Regions from separate parts of the Sphingomonas sp. GW821-FHT10C01 genome, predicted to be linked through region 2. Evidence: predicted binding sites of a transcription regulator. Region 2 holds the regulator's gene; the other holds the start of a gene.
What was found. The regulator LexA, encoded in region 2, represses DNA repair genes until DNA is damaged. The targets are predictions, from matches to a motif close to GTTCCNCNCTTGTTCT.
Positions count from the first base shown of each region.

Region 1: a site for LexA is predicted at 4,924-4,939, ahead of AC07M1_RS02090 (ImuA family protein). Genes of this name have one in related genera too.

Region 1 is NZ_JBWKNK010000001.1:397,486-406,939, forward strand. It holds gene AC07M1_RS02080 (error-prone DNA polymerase) at 1-2,514, opposite strand, end outside; gene AC07M1_RS02085 (Y-family DNA polymerase) at 2,511-4,226, opposite strand; gene AC07M1_RS02090 (ImuA family protein) at 4,141-4,890, opposite strand; gene AC07M1_RS02095 (M3 family metallopeptidase) at 5,031-7,187, shown strand; gene AC07M1_RS02100 (glycosyl hydrolase family 28-related protein) at 7,267-8,919, opposite strand.
Region 2 is NZ_JBWKNK010000002.1:190,733-200,186, forward strand. It holds gene AC07M1_RS12940 (citrate synthase) at 1-830, opposite strand, end outside; gene gltX (glutamate--tRNA ligase) at 848-2,278, opposite strand; gene AC07M1_RS12950 (ComEC/Rec2 family competence protein) at 2,442-4,445, shown strand; gene AC07M1_RS12955 (hypothetical protein) at 4,500-5,180, opposite strand; gene AC07M1_RS12960 (GFA family protein) at 5,254-5,664, opposite strand; gene lexA (transcriptional repressor LexA) at 5,810-6,487, opposite strand; gene AC07M1_RS12970 (molybdopterin molybdotransferase MoeA) at 6,558-7,742, opposite strand; gene AC07M1_RS12975 (PilZ domain-containing protein) at 7,782-8,729, opposite strand; gene moaC (cyclic pyranopterin monophosphate synthase MoaC) at 8,810-9,286, opposite strand; gene trpC (indole-3-glycerol phosphate synthase TrpC) at 9,283-9,454, opposite strand, start outside.

The DNA.
Region 1 (9,454 bases), on a different contig from region 2:
GACGTCGTCCTGCGACAATCCCTGCACGATCCGCATGCCCAGGCGGATCGGCTGCATCCCCGCCCAGTCTTCGGCTGTACCGCAGAAGCGCGCATCCCGCTCGCGCATGTTCGGCCCCTCTGGCACGATGCGCGTGTCCCAGTCGCTGTCGACGATGCATACTGGTCGCGCTTCGACTCCATGATTGCGGGCGTCACGGATCAGCTGTGCCGGCGCGTAGAAACCCATCGGCTGCGCGTTGAGCAATGCGGTGCAGAACACATCCGGATGATGGCATTTCATCCAGGACGAAGCGTAGGCGATCTTGGCGAAGCTGGCGGCATGGCTCTCAGGGAAACCGTAGTTGCTGAACCCCTTGATTTGCTCGACCATCCGCTCGGCGAATTCCTGGCTGATGCCGTTCTTGCGCATCCCGGCGATCAGCTTGGGTCCGAATTCGCCGATGTCACCACTCGACTTGAAGGTCGCCATTGCCCGGCGCAGGCGGTCGGCTTCGGTCGGGGTGAAGTCGGCGCCGACGATCGCGACCTGCATCGCCTGTTCCTGGAACAGCGGCACGCCCAGTGTCTTTTTCAGCACGGCCTTCAGCTTCGGTGTTGGATAGTCGACCAGATCGGGGTTCTGCCGGCGCTTGAGATAGGGGTGGACCATGTTGCCCTGGATTGGGCCGGGCCGGACGATCGCGACCTGGATCGCGATGTCGTAGAAATTGACCGGCTTCATCCGCGGCAACATCGACATCTGCGCGCGGCTTTCGATCTGGAACACGCCCAGCGTGTCCGCCTGCCGGATCATTTCGAAAGTGGGGCCGTCGTCCTTCTGCATCAGCGGCGCGGCGAGGGTGAGATGGATTCCCTTGTGTTGTGCGAGCAGGTCGAACGTACGCCGCATGCAACCGAGCATGCCGAGGCCGAGGATATCGACCTTCATGAAACCTAGTTCCTCGATGTCGAGCTTCTCCCATTCGACCACGCGGCGGTCGACCATTGCGGCGGGCTCGACCGGGATCAGGTCGTGGAGTTTGTCGCGGGTCAGCACGAAGCCGCCGGGGTGCTGCGACAAATGGCGCGGCGTGCCGATCAGCTGGCGCGCCAGCTTAAGCGTCAAAGCGAGGCGCGGGTCGTTGCGGTCGAGGTTGAGCGCGTCGGCATGCTTGTCGTCGACATCGTTGGACCAGCCCCACACCTGGCTTGAGAGCGCGGCGGTCAGGTCCTCGGGCAGGCCCATCACCTTGCCGACTTCGCGCAGAGCGCCGCGCGACCGGAACCGGCTGACCACCGCGGTCAGCGCGGCATGGTCGTGACCATAGCTCTCATAAATCCACTGGATCACCTCCTCGCGCCGCTCATGCTCGAAATCGACATCGATGTCGGGCGGCTCCTTGCGTTCGGTCGAGATGAAGCGCTCGAACAGCAACTGATGCTCGATCGGGTCGATCGAGGTGACGCCGAGCGCGAAGCAGATCACCGAATTGGCCGCGCTGCCACGTCCCTGGCACAGGATCTGCTGGCTGAGTGCAAACTGCACGATCGAATTGACCGTGAGGAAATAGGGCGCGTAGCCCATCTGCTCGACCAGCCCGAGTTCGTGCCTCAACAGCTTCTGATGCGCTTCGGACGGGGTGCCGCCGAACCGCTGTCTCAGACCGTTCCAGGCGAGCGTGCTCAGCGCTTCCTGCGCGGTGCGGCCGGGAATGACATATTCCTCGGGGTATTGGTGCTGAAGATCGCGCAGCGAGAAGGTGCATCGCTCGGCGATCGCGAGCGATGCGCGCAGTGCCTCGGGATGCTCGCGGAAACGCCGTGCCATGTCCTGCGGCGACTTGAGATGCCGGTCGGCGCTGCGCTCACGACGAAAGCCGAGTTCGTCGATCGTGCACTTCTCGCGGATCGCGGTGACCACGTCCTGCAACAGGCGCCGGTCGGGCGTCGCATAGAGCACGTCGCCGGTCGCGAGCGGGGTCAGCCCAAAGCGCCGGGCCGCGGTATCGAGCTGGTGCAGTCGCGCCGCGTCGCCCGGTCGGCGATGCTGGGTGAGGCAGACATGGCCGCGATCCCCGAATACATCCGCCATCCAGCGCAGCGCCTGCGGGTCGCCCGGATCGGCGATGCCGGGTACCAGCGCACCGACCAGTCCCTCCGCCGCTTCGACGATATCTTCCCAATGCAGGAAACATTGCCCCTTCTCGCCCCGCTGCGCATCGGCACGCGCCTTGCCCCGCGTGAGCAGGCTGGTGAGCCGTGACCAGGCGGCACGATCCTCGGGCCAGACCAGCACAGCGCTGCCGTCGGTCAGGTCGAGCCGGCACCCCGCGATCATCCGGATCGGGACGCTGAGCGCCGCAAGCTGCTCGGTCGCGACCAGCGCGCGCACGACGCCGCCAACCGAATTGCGGTCGACGATGCCGAGCGCGGGCAGGCCCAGCAGTGCCGCCTGCCGGAACAGATCCTCGGGCGAAGAGGCGCCGCGCAGGAATGAATAATGGGTCGTGACCTGGAGTTCGGCGTAACTCATCCGAACACCCCATGGAGATACCAGCTCAAGTCGCCGGTCGCGGTCCGCTCGCCATCGCCGCGGCGGAACAGCCAGTAGCGGTGACCGGCCTCGTCCTCGACACGGAAGTAATCGCGGACTTGTTCGGCTTCGGCGCTGTGCCTCCACCATTCGCCATGAATGCGCTCGGGCCCGTCGGCGCAGATCACCTGGTGCATCTGACCACGCCAGGTGAAGCGGCGTGGTGCATGATCGGGTAGCTCGGCGATGACATGGTCGAGCCGTTCGGGCCGGTGGAGCAGCCGGGCGGGCTTGGGCCATTCGGGGTGCCAGGGGTGAAGCGCGGGACTGCGGTCGAGTTGGCCGACATCGTCGATCCTGGGCCGCGAGCCACCGCGCTTGGGTGGGTCGAGCACCGCCATCGGCGCCGCCGTGCGCTCGGGCACGTCGCTTTCCACGGCGCGCATCCGCCACATGCGCCTGAGGCCGATCCGCGTTGCCAGCGTATCGACTAGCGTGGCGATGTCGGGTGCCGCATCTTCGTCGAGCCGTTCGGTCACGGGTTCGGGCCCCAGCGGCGCGGCGCGGCGGACATGGAGGGCGATCGCGTCGATGCCATATCCCGGTTCGACATCCTCGATCCGGCGCTTGAGCAGGCGGAGCAGGTGCGCGGGATCGCGACTTGGCCGGGCAAGGCCGATGCGGATGCACTGGGGAACGCCATCGACCCGGTCGGCGATGCATTCCAGCGCCCGAACGCCCAGCCCCTCGCGTTCGAGCGCGGTTGTGAGGACCGGGACCAGCTCGCCCAGCCAATGCTCGATCGCCTCGGCCGTCGCGATCGGCTCGGCAAAGCGCTGGCGGACGACAACCGTCTCCGGCGGGATCACCGGATCGAGCGGCTCGGGCATGGCGCCCAGTGCCTGATCGAGCCGTAAGGCGCTTACCGCGCCGAAGCGGCGAACCAGGGGACCGCGCGGCATCGCCAACAGCTGACCGATGTCATCGACGCCCAAGCGCTTGAGCAGCTCGATCGCCGCCGTATCGATCCGTAACGCGGTGGTGGGCAGGTTGGCGAGCGCCGACGCCTGCTCGTTCGGTGGACAAATCGTCACGCATGCACCGGCATGGCGTACCAATGCCCATGCCGCACCCACCGTATCGGCGATCGCGAAGTGGACTGTGAAGCCGGCGCGGGCGAGGAGGCGGACGACGCGGTGCGCCATCCTCTCTTCGCCGCCGAACAGATGCGCGGTGCCGGTGATGTCGAGGACCAGTCCGTCGGTGCCCGACAATGCCGTCAGCGGCGACCAGCGTCGCGCGGCGAGAATGGCGAGGCGGTGCAGCGCGGCAAGATCGCCCTCGGGGTCGGCGGGGCGGATGTCGAGTCCGCGCACCTGCGCGCGCGCCTGCGTTACCGCCATTCCGGGCCGCAGACCCAGCGCCAGCGCCAGCGGGCACGCGGCGGCGATTTCGATCCGGCTGCCGTTGCGGATCGAGGTCAGGCGCGGTGCCCGGCCCTCAAGGCAAGCGAGCGCGGGCATCGCCGTACGCTCATCTCCGGCCCAGCGCGCGCCGGGCCGCCAATGGCCCTGATGTCGCGCGGGCTGGCGGCCCGCGGGTGCCGCAGGAGGAGCGGGCGCGACTTCAGGCCGCGCGCCGGGATGCGCCTCTCCCCGCCACAACCGCTCGATCGGCCATTGGGGCAGGTAGAGCGCAGCGACCCGTTTCATCGCATGCCTCCACTAGAATATCGAAAGGATCGCCCCCTTTTTGCCGCGCAAGGGCGAGCTGCCAGCGCGCCCGGCCCACGCCCTCCACCGGCAGCGGCGCCGACGGGGCACATGCCACCCGCCAGCGGGTCACCGCCGCCGACGGTGCACCCAGCGGATCGCCGGCCTGGCGGGGGTGCCGCTTCATCAGCAGCGCGATGGTGCGCCCGCCCTCCGCCGCGAGCTGGAGCCGCCGCGTCGCGGGCATGCCCACGCGCCGCGCCTCGCCCACCACCGCGCCAAGCCCGCGATGCCGCAGCCCTTCCTCCATGATCGCGAGCAGTTCGTCGTCGTCCGCCGCCTCGGCATAGAGGACGCGCTTGGGCGCCAGCCCGGCCTGATAGAGGCCCGGCGCGAACAGGTCGCGCCGCCGCACCACCCACAGCACCGGCCCCCAGGCGCGCGCGGCAATGCCGGCGGTGAACAGGGTGGCGGCGGCATCGTCCCCGGGGTCGGGGGTCGCCGCCGCCACCTCGTGCAGCGCATCGAGCCGCAGGCCGCCATCGGCGAGCCGCGCGTCAAGCCGATCAAGCCCGAACGGCAGCACCGGGCGGCGGCGGAAGCCGCTCCCTTCGATGGTGCGCAAGGTTTCGCGCAACTGGCTGATGACGGCGGGATCGGCCATGATCTGCCTCTAGACTCCGACTCGGGACAAGTTGTTCCTATTTTGTTCCATTGGTAGGCAGAGTCAACCGCTTGCCAACGGCACCGGGGCGCGTATCATCCGGCTATCACACCATGCCCACCTAAATTCAGGGGAATTCCATGAAGCCCGTCACTGGCGCGATCCTGCTCGCCACCACCTCGCTCTTCGCCACCAACGTACAGGCAAGCTCGATGTCCCAGAACGCTCCGGCCCAAGCCGCCCCGGTCAATCCCGCGCCGATGCTCGACAAATGGCCCGGCCCGTTCGACGGGGTTCCCCAGTGGGACAAGGTGACGCCGGCGATGTTCGGCCCCGCCTTTGAAAAGGGGATGGCCGAGGCGCGCGTCGAATTCGCGAAGATCCGCGACAATCCCGCCGCGCCCACCTTTGCCAACACGATCGAGGCGTCCGAGAAGAACACCAGCGCGCTGGCCCGCGTCTTCCCGGTCTGGGGCGTCTACACCAGCAACCTCGCCAGCCCCGAAGTGCAGAAGATCGCCGCCGAGTGGAGCCCCAAACTCTCGGCCTTCTTCACCGAGATGAGCCTCGACCCCAAGATGTTCGCGCGGGTGAAGACGCTGTACGACAAGCGCCAGACCCTGGGCCTCAACCCCCAGCAGCTGCGCCTGCTCGAGCGCAGCTATCGCGGTTACGTGACCTCGGGCGCGCTGCTCGACGCCGCGCAGAAGGCCGAGGTCAAGCGCATCAACGGCGAGCTGGCCAAGCTCTACACCGATTTCAGCCGCAAGGTGCTGGCGGATGAGGAGACCGCGATCTTCCTCGACAGCGAAGCCGACCTCGCCGGGCTTTCCGACAGCTTCAAGGCGAGCCTTGCCGATGAGGCCAAGGCGCGCGGACAGGCGGGCAAGTGGGCGGTCAAGAACACCCGCTCGTCGATGCAGCCGTTCCTGATGTACTCGACGCGCCGCGACCTGCGCGAGAAGGTCTACAACGCCTATATCAACCGCGGCGACAATGGCGACGCGAACGACACCAACGCCAGCATCGCCGCGATCCTGAAGCTGCGCCAGGAGCGCGCCAAGGTGCTCGGCTTCAAGACCCATGCCGACTACCGCATGGACGACACGATGGCGGAAACCCCCGCCAATGCGATGAAGCTGATGATGTCGGTGTGGCCGGCCGCGCGCGCCCGCGCGATCGAGGAGGTCGCCGACATGCAGGCGCTCGCCGACGCCGAAGCCGCGGCGGGCAAGGGGCCGAAGATCACGATCGAGGGCTGGGACTATCGCTATTATTCGGAGAAGGTCCGCAAGGCGAAGTACGACCTCGATGAGAGCGAGGTGAAGCCCTATCTCGAGCTCAACAACATGGTGAACGCCATGTTCTACGCCGCGGGCCGCCTCTACGATCTGCAGTTCAAGGAAAATACGGGTACGATTCCCGTCTTCCACCCCGATGTTCGCACGTTCGAGGTGACGCGCCTGGGCAAGACCGTCGGTGTCTTCTACCTCGACAATTTCGCGCGCGCCGGAAAGCGCTCGGGCGCCTGGGCCACCGCCTATCGCACCCGTTCGGGGATCAAGGGCGACCAGATCGTGCTGGCGTCGAACAACAATAATTTCACCAAGGGCGGCGGCGGCGAGCCGACGCTGATCAGCCTCGACGACGCGACGACTTTGTTCCACGAATTCGGCCATGCGCTGCACAGCCTGATCGGCAACGTCTATTATCCGGGCCTCGCCGGCACGCCGCGCGACTTCGTCGAATATCCCAGCCAGGTGAACGAGAATTGGCTGCTCATGCCCGACGTGCTCAGCCGCTTCGCCAAGCACTACAAGACCGGCGAGGTGATCCCGGCGGCGCTGGTCGCGAAGATCGAGAAGGCGGACACCTTCAACCAGGGCTTCAGCACGGTCGAATATCTCTCGTCGGCGATCGTCGACATGAAGCTGCACGATCGTACGGTGCCGGTGATCGATCCCGACGCGTTCGAGCGCGCCACGCTGGCCGAGCTCAAGATGCCCAAGGAGATCGTGATGCGGCACCGCCTGCCGCAGTTCAATCACCTGTTCTCGTCCGATGCCTATTCGGCGGGCTATTACAGCTATCTGTGGTCGGAGACGATGGACGCCGACACCTGGGCGGCGTTCACCGAGACGGGCAATGTCTGGGACAAGACCGTCGCCGACAAGTTCCGCACCATCCTGCTCGCCACGGGCAACGAGACCGACCGCAAGGAAGCCTATAAGGCGTTCCGCGGCCGCGACCCCGACGTGAAGGCGCTGTTCAAGCGCCGCGGCTTCCCGTCGGAGTGAGAATTGGGGCGCCGCCGGAGTGATCCGGCGGCGCCCATATCACTAGGACGCGTCTATTTCCTGTTCGATAGGATGACGGCTAGCCAGCCGTAACATATTCAAACTCGGCGCGAACGATGGTGCCGACCTTGAACGCGGTCTGATAGTCGAGCACATCGCCATTGCTGTCGTAGACCGTGGCGAACGGGGTACCCGACGGCAGGATGGCGTCATAGAATTTGGGCTTGTCCGTCGTTACGTCGGTAATCGATACCCGGAACGGAACATCGGCCCCGTCATTCGGATAGGGAATCAGGCCGATCAGGGTCAGCGTGCCGGCCGGCGACTTCGTGGTGATCGTCTGTTTGAAGTTGATGCGAACCTTTCCGTTCGACTTGCTGAGCTTTGCGACAAGATTGGCCGCAGTCCCGCCGGGCCAGCCGTCACCCGACGAAACCCCGTTGAACAGGCCGCCGCTGGGCATGTCGGCCGCCCATAATTCGCTGACCCGGCCCGAGGCGATGACGTAGTTATTGACCCGCAGCGGGTAGGACGACGCGCCCGTAACGGGAAACACTTCGACGTCGAGATTGCTCCCGTTGACCACGTCAACGCTGTAGCGATCGGATGCGCCGCCGAAGCCGGACGAATTGCCGATGACGGTCAGCCCTTTGACGTTTTCGGCATAGATCAGCGCGTTCGCGGCCCCGAGTTTTGGCTTGCGCGAGAACACATTTCGAATCGTGATGCCGAGGTTATTTGCGCCTGAAAACCTGAATGCCGGCAGCGTATTATTTTTGTCGTCGCCCTCCTCGATATAGCCGCCGTCGATCAGCCAGGCATTCGCCACGCCCTGCGACTTGATCGCTTCATGCGTGCATCCCTGCCACGAACAGGCGATTGCAATGATATCCGAAGTGAACGGGATGAAACCGCCGAAATCCACCTCGATCGCATGCTTCTGGTCAACGCCCTTGCAGTTGAACAGGTGAACGGAATTGACTTGTCCGCCGGTCACGCCGCCGCCGGTCAGCAGAAGATTTCTGGTGCAATTCGCGAACACGCAATCGCGCAGAGAGCTGTCTCCCGCGAACCCCGACGCGCCTGTCGCCTTGAAGGTTACGGCCGCCGCATCGGCGTGGCTCCACTGGGCGAACGCGCAGCGCTCGAACTCGACATACCAGGCACGCTCGATCAGCACCGCACCAGCCGCTGCGTTGTTTCCTAAAAACCGGAGGCCATCAAAGAGGACCAGCGCCGGGGAGCCGTCAGTGCCTTCTGCGTTATCTCCGACGATCGAGCAAAGGTGCCCCGTCGAACCGGTGTAGCGGATCGTCGATTGCCGATCGTCCCCGTAATAATTGCCCGATGCTTCGCCATGGATCCTGATCCCGCGCTTGGCCGCATCGAACGGGATCGTGAGCGCCGAGCTGATCCGATAGGTCCCGAACGGAACATACAGGCTGGCCCCAAGCGCCCGGGCCGCGTTGATGGCTTGCTGGAATGCGGCCGTGTCGTCGACTGCATCGTTGCCCACCGCGCCATAGTCGGTGACGCTGACGGTCTCGTGGATCTTGTCCTGCGCGCTACGAAGGACGGCGTTGGCGCCGGTCTGGCATGTCGTGATCGAAGCCGTGCCCTGCCGGACCCATGCGCCGGCGTTCACCGCCACACTATCCGCCTTGATGATGTTCCTGTCGTCGATCTGTCCCGTGAAGTCTCCCAATGTCCAATAGAAGAGGCCGTTGGGCACCGACGCGTCCTGCGCCAGGAATGCCGTCGCGTCGGCGACATCCGATGCGCGGAGGCTGATGATATCGAAATAGGTGTTGGTTGCGACCATGTTGTTCCCTCGTCACTCCAGGCGGAGGGCCTGGAACAAACAATGAACAAATCAAATCCAACATTGCAAGCGCTGACGAAGCCGGACGGAATCCCGTTTTCCTCGCGCGATTGGTCGCTGGCGCGAAGGCGTCGTACCAGCCTGAGGTACGCTTCGAATGATTGGCGAGGCCCGCGCTTGGCAAACGTATCGGAGCCTGTTCCATCCAATTTGGGTAGTTGGCGAGCAATCCGGCTATACTAATATTGAATAAACCTAGAAAATTCACCCCCGACCTGTTCGATAAGCGGCAAGGATGCTATGCGTTACCCATGGGGTAGAGCCAGTGTATTTCGGACTTTCCTTTTGCAGATTGCTTGCCTCTTGGGCGGCAGTATTCGCGGCAGGTCCTGTTTTTGCTCAGTCGAGTGACCCTTTCCTGCTCGTAAAAACCGATGATACTGAA
Region 2 (9,454 bases):
CGGCCGATCTCACGCAGCATGTTGAGCGCGGCTTCGTTGGCGCCGCCATGCGCCGGACCCCACAGGCAGGCGATGCCCGCGGCGATGCACGCGAATGGGTTCGCGCCCGACGAGCCGGCGAGACGCACGGTCGAGGTCGAGGCGTTCTGTTCGTGATCGGCGTGGAGGATGAAGATGCGGTCGAGCGCACGCTCGACCACCGGGTTCACCACATATTCCTCGGCCGGGACGCCGAAGGTCATGCGCAGGAAGTTGCCGGTGTAGGACAGGTTATTGTCCGGGTACAGGAACGGCTGGCCGACGGTGTACTTGTACGCCATCGCCGCGATCGTCGGCATCTTCGCGATCAGGCGGTGGCTCGCCACCATGCGCTGATACGGATCCGAGATATCGGTCGAGTCGTGGTAAAAGGCCGAGAGCGCGCCGACCACGCCGCACATCACCGCCATCGGGTGCGCGTCGCGGCGGAAGCCGCGGTAGAAGGTCGCCAGCTGCTCATGCACCATGGTGTGGCGGCTGATCGTGTGGGTGAACTGGCCGAGCTCGTCCTGGCTGGGCAGCTCGCCGTTCAGCAGGAGGTAGGCGACCTCCATGAAGCTCGAATGCTCGGCGAGCTGGCCGATCGGATAGCCGCGGTGCAGCAGCGTACCTTCGTCGCCATCGATATAGGTCAGACCCGACTCGCACGAGGCGGTCGAGGTGAAGCCTGGATCGTAGGTGAATTGGCCGGTCTGGGCGTAGAATTTGCGGATATCGACGACTTCAGGACCGACGCTGCCCTGTCGAACCGGATAGTCTTTCCCGGCGATATTGAGGGTGGAGTCGGTCATAATCTCGTCCTTTCGCATCAGCTTCCCGAAGGAGCCGTCATTTGATCGGCAATCCGGCCCAGGCTTTCCTCGCGCCCCAGAAGGACGAGGACGTCGAAGATTCCGGGCGAAGTCCGCCGGCCTGTCAGCGCGGCGCGGAGCGGCTGTGCGGCCGCACCCAATTTCACTCCCCCCGACTCCGCCACCTGGCGTACCGCCGTTTCGAGCGCTTCCGTATTCCAGTCCGCGACCGCGTCAAGCGCCGTGTGAAGGGAATGGAGGATCGCTTTCGCGTCGTCCCCTAGCAGAGCTTGTGCATCTGCGTCCATTTCCAGGGGGCGAGTGCGAAACAGGAAGGCCGAACCGTCAGCGATTTCAAGGAGATTCGCGGCGCGCGGCTTCAATGCATGCATGCTGCGTTGCAGAAGCTCGATCTGCTGCGGTGACGCTTCGAAGGGCAAAAACGGTGCCGCCAGCGCCGCGAGTCGCGCGTCGTCGGCGGCGCGGATGTAATGGCCGTTGAGACTATCCAGCTTCTTCAAATCGAAGCGCGAGGCCGACTTGCCGACGCCCGAGAGGTCAAACCAGTCGATCGCCTGCTCGCGATTGATGATCTCGTCATCGCCATGGCCCCAGCCGAGGCGGAGGAGATGGTTGAACAGCGCCTCCGGCAGCACGCCCAATTCGTCGCGATAGGCATCGACGCCGAGCGCGCCATGGCGCTTGGACAGTTTCGCCCCGTCCGCGCCGTGGATCAGCGGGATATGCGCATAGACCGGCTCGGCCCAGTTCATCGCGTGGATGATGAGCAGCTGGCGGAAGGCGTTGTTGAGGTGATCGTCGCCGCGGATGACATGGGTCACGCCCATGTCGTGATCGTCGACCACCACCGCGAGCATATAGGTCGGCGTGCCGTCCGAGCGCAGCAGGATCATGTCGTCCAGCTCGGCATTCTGGACGGTCACTTCGCCCTGAACCGCGTCGCGGATCGTCGCCGCGCCCTCACGCGGGGCGCGGATGCGAACGACGTGCGGCTGGTCGAGCGGTCCGTCGGTGCGGTCGCGCCACGGGCTGCGGATGCGATAGGGCTTCTTCGCCGCCTGGGCTTCCTCGCGCTGGGCCGCGATTTCTTCCTGGCTCATCCAGCAACGATAAGCATGGCCCGACTCGAGCATCGCATGCGCGACTTCGGCGTGCCGTTCGGCGCGGGCAAACTGATAGACCTCGTCACCGTCCCAATCGAGGCCGAGCCAGCGCATGCCATCAAGGATCGCCTCGATCGCCGCGTCGGTGGAGCGGGCGCGGTCGGTATCCTCGATGCGCAGCAGGAACTTGCCGCCGTGATGGCGCGCGAACAGCCAGTTGAACAGCGCGGTGCGCGCGCCGCCAATGTGCAGAAACCCCGTCGGCGACGGAGCGAAGCGCGTGACGATTTGCGTACCCGTGGCGGGTTCAGATGTTGCGCCCAAGCGCGCTTGCTCCCAGAAACTGTGATCGATGGCCAGTTCAGCCGCGAGCGCCCCTAGCACGGGGTTTCGCCTGCTTCAAATAGCGGGCGGCTTGCGTTTCGCTGAGCGAATCGAGCGATGGCTGGAGGCCGAGCGCGGACAGATCGTGCTGTGGATTCCGGTGATGCTGGGCGTGGGCATCGTCGCATGGTTCGTGCTGCCCGATGCGAGCCGGTGGGGCGCGGTGGTGCTGGGCGGACTGGCGGTGGCGGCTGCGGGACTGGCGCTGGCTGGTGGCGGACGCGCCGCGCGATGCGTGACGGTGGCCGGGCTGCTGGTGGCGATCGGCTGTGCGCTGGTGTGGTGGCGGGCTGAGCGCGTGACGGCGCCGGTGCTGGCGCGGCCCGCGATCGTAGCGTTCCAGGGCAAGGTGGAACGGGTGGAGCCGTTGCCGGCGCGGGCAATGGTGCGGCTGCGAATCGCGCCGGATGCGGGGGCGGGGTTGCCGCCGATGGTGCGCGTCAATCTGGAGAGCAAGGACGTGCCCGCCGGGCTGACGCGCGGCGCGGTGGTGAAGCTGCGCGCGCGACTGATGCCGCCGGCGCCGCCCGCCGTGCCCGGCGCCTATGATTTCGAGCGGGTGGCGTGGTTCGACCAGCTGGGGGCGAGCGGGCGAGGCTTTGCGCCGGTCGAGATCGTGACGCCGGGTGAGGCGAAGAGCGGGTTGCGCGCGCGGCTGACGGCACATGTCCAGTCGCAGATCGAGGGCAGCGCGGGCGGGATCGCGGCGTCGCTGGTGACGGGCGATCGCGGGGCGATTTCGGAGGAGGATGGCGAGGCGTTGCGGCGGTCAGGCCTGGCGCATCTGCTGTCGGTGAGCGGGCTGCACGTCACGGCGGTAGTCGGTGCGACGATGCTGCTGGTGCTGCGGCTGCTCGCGCTGAGCCCGGCGCTGGCGCTGCGTTGGCCGCTGCCGGTGATCGCGGCGGGCGCGGCGGGTGTCGCGGCGGTGGGCTATACACTGCTGACCGGGGCTGAAGTGCCGACGGTGCGATCGTGCATCGCGGCGCTGATGGTGCTGGCGGCGATGATGCTGGGGCGCGAGGCGATCACGCTGCGGCTGGTGGCGTTCGGGGCGCTGGTCGTGCTGCTGCTGTGGCCCGAGGCGCTGATCGGGCCGAGCTTCCAGATGAGCTTTGCCGCGGTCACCGCGATCGTCGCACTGCACGAGAGCAAGCGTGTGCGCGGCTGGTTCGAGCGGCGTGAGGAGGGCTGGGGGTGGCGGCTGGCGCGCAGTGTGGGGTCGCTGCTGCTGACTGGCTTGGTGGTCGAGATCGCGTTGACGCCGATCGCGCTGTTCCATTTCCACAAATCGGGCGTCTATGGCGCGCTGGCAAACATTGTCGCGATCCCGCTCACCACCTTCGTCATCATGCCGTTGGAGGCGGCGGCTCTGTTCTTCGACGTGGCGGGGTTGGGAGCGCCGTTTTGGTGGCTGGCGGGCAAGGCGCTGGCGCTGCTGCTATGGATCGCACATGCCGCAGCGGGCGCGCCGGGAGCACTGGCGATGCTGCCCGGGATGCCGGGTGGCGCCTATGCGCTGATGGTGGCGGGCGGCCTGTGGTTCGCGCTGTGGAAGACGCGGGTGCGGCTGGCCGGGGCGTTGCCGGCGGTGGCCGGGGCGGTGTGGGCGCTGGCGACGCCGATGCCCGACCTGCTTGTGACGGGCGACGGGCGGCATCTGGCGCTGCGCATGCCGGGCGGGGAGATCGCGATCCTGCGCGACCGGGCGGGCGACTATGTGCGTGACATGATGGCGGAGAATGGCGGGGTGGACGCCGAACTGCCCGCGCTGGCGGAGCAGCGGGACGCGCGCTGCAGTCCGGATCTGTGCCTGATCGATGTCGAGCGCGGCGGCAGGCGCTGGCGGATCGCGGCGACGCGGAGCGGCTATCTGGTGCCGTGGCGCGAGATGATCGTGGTGTGCCGGTCGGTGGACATCGTGGTTTCGGATCGACGGCTGCCGCCGGGGTGTGAGCCCAAATGGCTGAAGCTCGATCGGGCGATGCTGGCAAAGACCGGTGGGGTGGCGATCACGCTGGGTGAACGGCCGCAGGTGCGGACGGTGCGCAAGGCGGGCGCGCGGCATCCATGGATCGAGGCGGAGCGGGTGATGGCGCGGCGTTGAAAGGCGAAGCTGCGGTCGCTGAGCGCGCAATCGGGATAACGGCTCCCGTTGCCGCTATGGCTGCGGGGGAGGGACAATAAGCGGGCTGGGAGCAGGCGAAGCTTTGATCGTGGGCCGCAAAGGGGCCGGGATCAGGAGTTCGGCACAAGCCATGCCCAGATGTGCTGGATTGTCGAGGTTGTAGGCCCCCTTGAGGGAAACGGCTGCGGCGATATCGGCTTTCGGCATCACGATGTTTTCGGCCGGATTTCCGGTTGCGGGAAGCTCACGCGTCCGTTTGAGGAAGGCCGCGCGCATGGCGCCGTAGGCGGTGTTCAGGGACGCAGATGCCGTGCGATCAAGCTCGTTGTCGATGCGTCTTGTGTAGACATGCATCGGTCCGGTAAAAAAGGATCGAAACCGCATTTCGCTCAGCTGAGGCTCGGGCACGATCTTCCGGATCGCGGTGACTGTTGCTGGCACAAGCATAGGGGCAAATCGGAGGCTGACCTCCCGATTGCTGTCCGCAATGGCGCGACACCCCTTCTCAAAGCCGACACGCTTGATCTCGGCCCGCATGGACGGATCATCGTAAATCAGGGGATATAGCCTGCGCGACAGTCTATTCTCCTTGATGGCGAGATCTTCGAGCGCCTGATCCGAGACCGCGGACTGCCCGGCCGTTGCCGCCGCCTGACCGCTCTGGAGCGGCGTCGAGGCGGCGGTCTGTATCAAGGCCAGGGCAAGAAAGATCATGGCCGATTGTTAGTGAACCGAGTTCCGGCGCACAACGGCCGCAGGTTTGCCAGCAACATGCATTGCCGCTCCGCTAATCCATCCCCGGATAGCGCGGGAATTCCGGCAGATTATGCGCATCCTTCATCCAGCCGATGCGGTCGGCGACCTGGACATGGACGCCGGCGGGGATTGCATCGGGATCGTCGAGCGTCGCGACCTGGGTGTCGACGATGCCGGGGAGGTTCTCCGCATTGCGGTAGAACAGGCCGGTGCCGCATGTGCCGCAGAAATAGCGGCGGCCATGTTCGGACGAGGCATATTCCTGTGGCTCACCCTGGACCACGCTCAGCGCATCCTCCTGGAACATCGCCCAGCCGACCATCGGCGCGCCCGATGCGCGGCGGCAATCGGTGCAGTGGCACAGGGCATGGTGCATCGGTTCGCCGGTGAGGGTGTAGCGGATCGCGCCGCAATGGCAGCCGCCTTCCAGGGTGGTCATCATTCTCTCCTGTCGTTGGGTGGGCCTATGCAGGATAGGCGCGGCAAGCGCATGCTCAATTACCGCTGCGGTAATGACGCACAGCCACGACATCCGGCACGCCGGGGCCAGCCATCAATGAAAAGGGCGACCGCAGCCGCCCTTGGGTTCAGTAGCGCCGCAGCAGCCCGGCGAGCCGGCCCTGCACCCGCACCTGATCGGGGCGGTAGCGCTGCGCATCATAGGCGCGGTTGGCCGGATCGAGCCGGACCATGCTGCCTTCGTTGCGGAAATATTTGAGTGTCGCCTCGCTGTCCTCGATCAGCGCCACGACGATCTCGCCGTCGCGTGCGGTTTCCTGGCGGCGGATCAGCGCATAGTCGCCGTCGAAAATGCCGGCCTCGACCATCGAGTCACCGGCGACTTCGAGCGCATAATGTTCGCCCGAACCGAGCAGGGCGGCGGGGACCGGGAGCATGGTCGAGCCTTCGAGCGCTTCGATCGGAACGCCGGCCGCGATACGCCCGTGGAGCGGGATTTCGATCACGTCGTTCGCAGGCTGCGGCGCCGGGCGGGCGAGCGTGACGACATTGTCCTTGGCGGGGGCGGACGTTGCCTTCTTCGCCTCGGCACGTTCGGGCATCTTGAGCACTTCCAGCGCGCGCGCCCGGTTGGGCAGGCGGCGCAGGAAGCCGCGTTCCTCGAGCGCCGAGATCAACCGGTGGACGCCGGACTTCGACTTGAGATCGAGTGCGTCCTTCATCTCCTCGAACGAAGGCGAGACGCCGGTATCGTTCAAGCGGTCGGCGATGAAGCAGATCAGCTCATGCTGCTTCTTCGTAAGCATCGGACGTTCTCCATCTGGAACAGACATGGAACGTTTACGCCTTGTTCTTGTATGATGTCAAGGCGGCCGGTTAGCCGAAAGGCAGGATTTCCACCGAGTCGCCCGATTGTGCGGGTGGCGCATGCGGCGGGCGGACGATCAGGCAGTCCGCGCGGGCCAAGGTGCGGAGCATCGAGCTGTCCTGGATCGCGGCGGCCACCACCTGTCCGCCGCGATGCGCGGCGCGCAGATAATCGGCGCGCGGGCCGTTGGCGGGCAGCGGCTCGCCAAGCGTGGCGGTACGCAGCGGCGGCGAGGGATCGGCGGCACCCGACAGGTGCGCGACCAGCGGGAAGAGAAAGAGCCGCGCTGTGACGAAGGCAGAGACCGGGTTGCCGGGAAGGCCGAGCACCACCGTGTCGCCGAGCCTGCCCGCGATCATCGGTTTGCCGGGGCGGACCGCGACTTTCCAGAAATCGAGCACCGCGCCCGCCGCCAGAAGCGCGGGGCGGACAAGGTCATGGTCGCCCACGGATGCGCCGCCAGTGGTGATAAGGATATCGGCGTCGATTCCAGCAAAGGCGGCGGTCAGCACGTCGAGCTTATCGGGCAGGATGCCTAGGTCGGTGATCTCGACCGGAAGCCCGGCCAGCATCGCGATGAGCATGGTTCCGTTGCTCTCGGGCAGCTGGCCGGGGGTGAGCGGGGTGCCTGGCGGGCGCAACTCGTCGCCGGTCGCGGCGATGGCGATCCGGACGCGGCGGCGGACGAGTAGTGCGGCATGGCCCGCGATTGCGGCGAGCGCGATGCCGGCGGGGGTCAGGCGCTCGCCAGGTGCGATCAGCAAGTCACCAGCTTGGAAATCCAGTCCGGCTGCGCGCACGTTGCCGCCCCTGACCCGCGGTCCCTCACCGTCGAGATGGAGGCGGCTGGCTTCGCGGCGGGCCTCCTCCTGCACCAGCACGGTATCGGTGCCGTCGGGCAATGCGGCGCCCGTGAAGATCCGCACCGCCTGTCGCGTGGCGACGGTGCCAGCGAACGGCCGGCCGGCGGCGCTTTCCCCGATTACATCCCACGGGCCGGGTAAATCGACGAAGCGGATCGCATAGCCGTCCATCGCTGACAGCGGCTGTTCGGGCTGAGTGCGGGTGGCGATGATCGACTCCGCGGCCCATCGCCCGGCAACCTCACTCAGCGGCAGTGTTTCCACGGCCAGCGGTACGGCGAGGGCGAGCAAGCGCTGCTGGGCGTCGGCGACAGGAAGCAGATCGGCCATCTCTGCGGGTTACCGCGCTGTCGCGACGGGGTCGAGAGGTCAGCGTCCTGGGCGTGCGGCCTCGGTCAGCCGTGCCATTTCGTGCGGGCGCAGCGCGATACGGAACTCGGCGACGTGGCGCGCGCCGTGGCACTCGATCACCCGGATCGGCCAGCCGCCGATCCCGGGCAGAGACAGCCAGAGCGAGGACAGCGGCGTAAATTCGGTATCGCTCTCGAATTCGGCCAGGGTGCTGCTCAGGCTGTTGAGCCGTGCGTTCCACCAATTGACGCCAGAGCGGACATGGGTGGCGATGTCGAGCCGCAGCGCGTCCTTGACCGCGCCCAGCGCCGAAGGCGTCTGATCGTGGATCGTCACGGGCACCGGTCCGCGCCGCTGGCTCGCGACCTTGCGCAACCAGGGCATCAGCAGCTGCCAGCCCAGTTCTTCGGCAAAGGCGATGCCGGCCTGGCCGCGCTCTGCCCAGCGGACTTCGCCCTGAATGGGGCGCAGCCCGTCTAGCGTCAGTTCGACCTGGGCGCCCGCCGTCAGCAGGGCACGCGTCTCGACGCCGACGCCTGTGTTGGACAGGTTGCGGGTCCAGGCGAAGTCGACCTGATCGCCGTGCCGGACACACAGCCGCTGGCGCAGCTCGATACGTGGCATCTCGCGGCGTTCGGCGGGCAGGGCGGCAAGGCAGCGGGCGAGGGCACCGACCACGTCGAGCGGCTCGTCGAAACGGAAGGCGAGGGCGGCGGGGTCATGGCCGACGATCGCGCCGTCGGCGACCAGACCAAAGGGGAGCTCAATCGTCGCGCGGTCGCCATTGGTTACGGGACCCGTAACGGTGAGTGTCGCTCCGGCGGAAGTCAGGCGGTGGACGAAGCAGCTCCGCTCGCCCGCGCTGCCCAGCAACAGGCGGGCGGGCGACGCGTCCTCAACGGCGCCAGGCGGCGCATCGAGCTCGCCAGACAGCGAGAAGATCGCCGATCGTGCCGGAAGTGTCATTGGATCCCCACCCTATTGCAGGTGGGGACGATGCGCAGGCGCGCCTCAAGAATGTCTGAGCGAGCAGGGTGGAGGACGGGTTAACCTTCCGGATTTACCCAGTCGCCGGATTTTCCGCCGGTCTTGGAAAGGAGGCGGATGCCGCCGATTTCCATTCCCTTATCGAGGGCCTTGGCCATATCGTAGACGGTGAGCAGCGCGACCGAGACTGCGGTCAGGGCTTCCATCTCCACCCCGGTGCGGCCGGTGAGCGCGACGGTGGCGGTGGCGGTGACGCCGGCCTCGTCCGGGACGAGGTCGAGCGTGATCTTCGTCAACGCCAGCGGATGGCAGAGCGGGATCAGGTCGCTGGTCTTCTTTGCCGCCATGATCCCGGCGACGCGAGCGACCGAGAGCACGTCGCCCTTCTTGACCAGACCGTCGCGGATCGCGGTGGCGGCCTCCGGCGACATTGCTATGCGACCGGTGGCGACCGCCTCGCGCTGCGTTTCAGCCTTGGTGCCCACATCGACCATGCGCGCGGCGCCGCTCTCGTCGAGGTGGGTGAGGTCGTTCATCCCACCAGCGCCCGCGTCGCCGCCTCGACATCGTCCTGCCGCATCAGCGATTCGCCGATGAGGAAGCAACGCACGCCATGCTCCGCCATGGCGTCGAGGTCGGCGCGCGAGGTGAGGCCGCTCTCCGCGACGAAGGTGCAGCCTTCGGGTGCGCGGCCGACAAGTTCA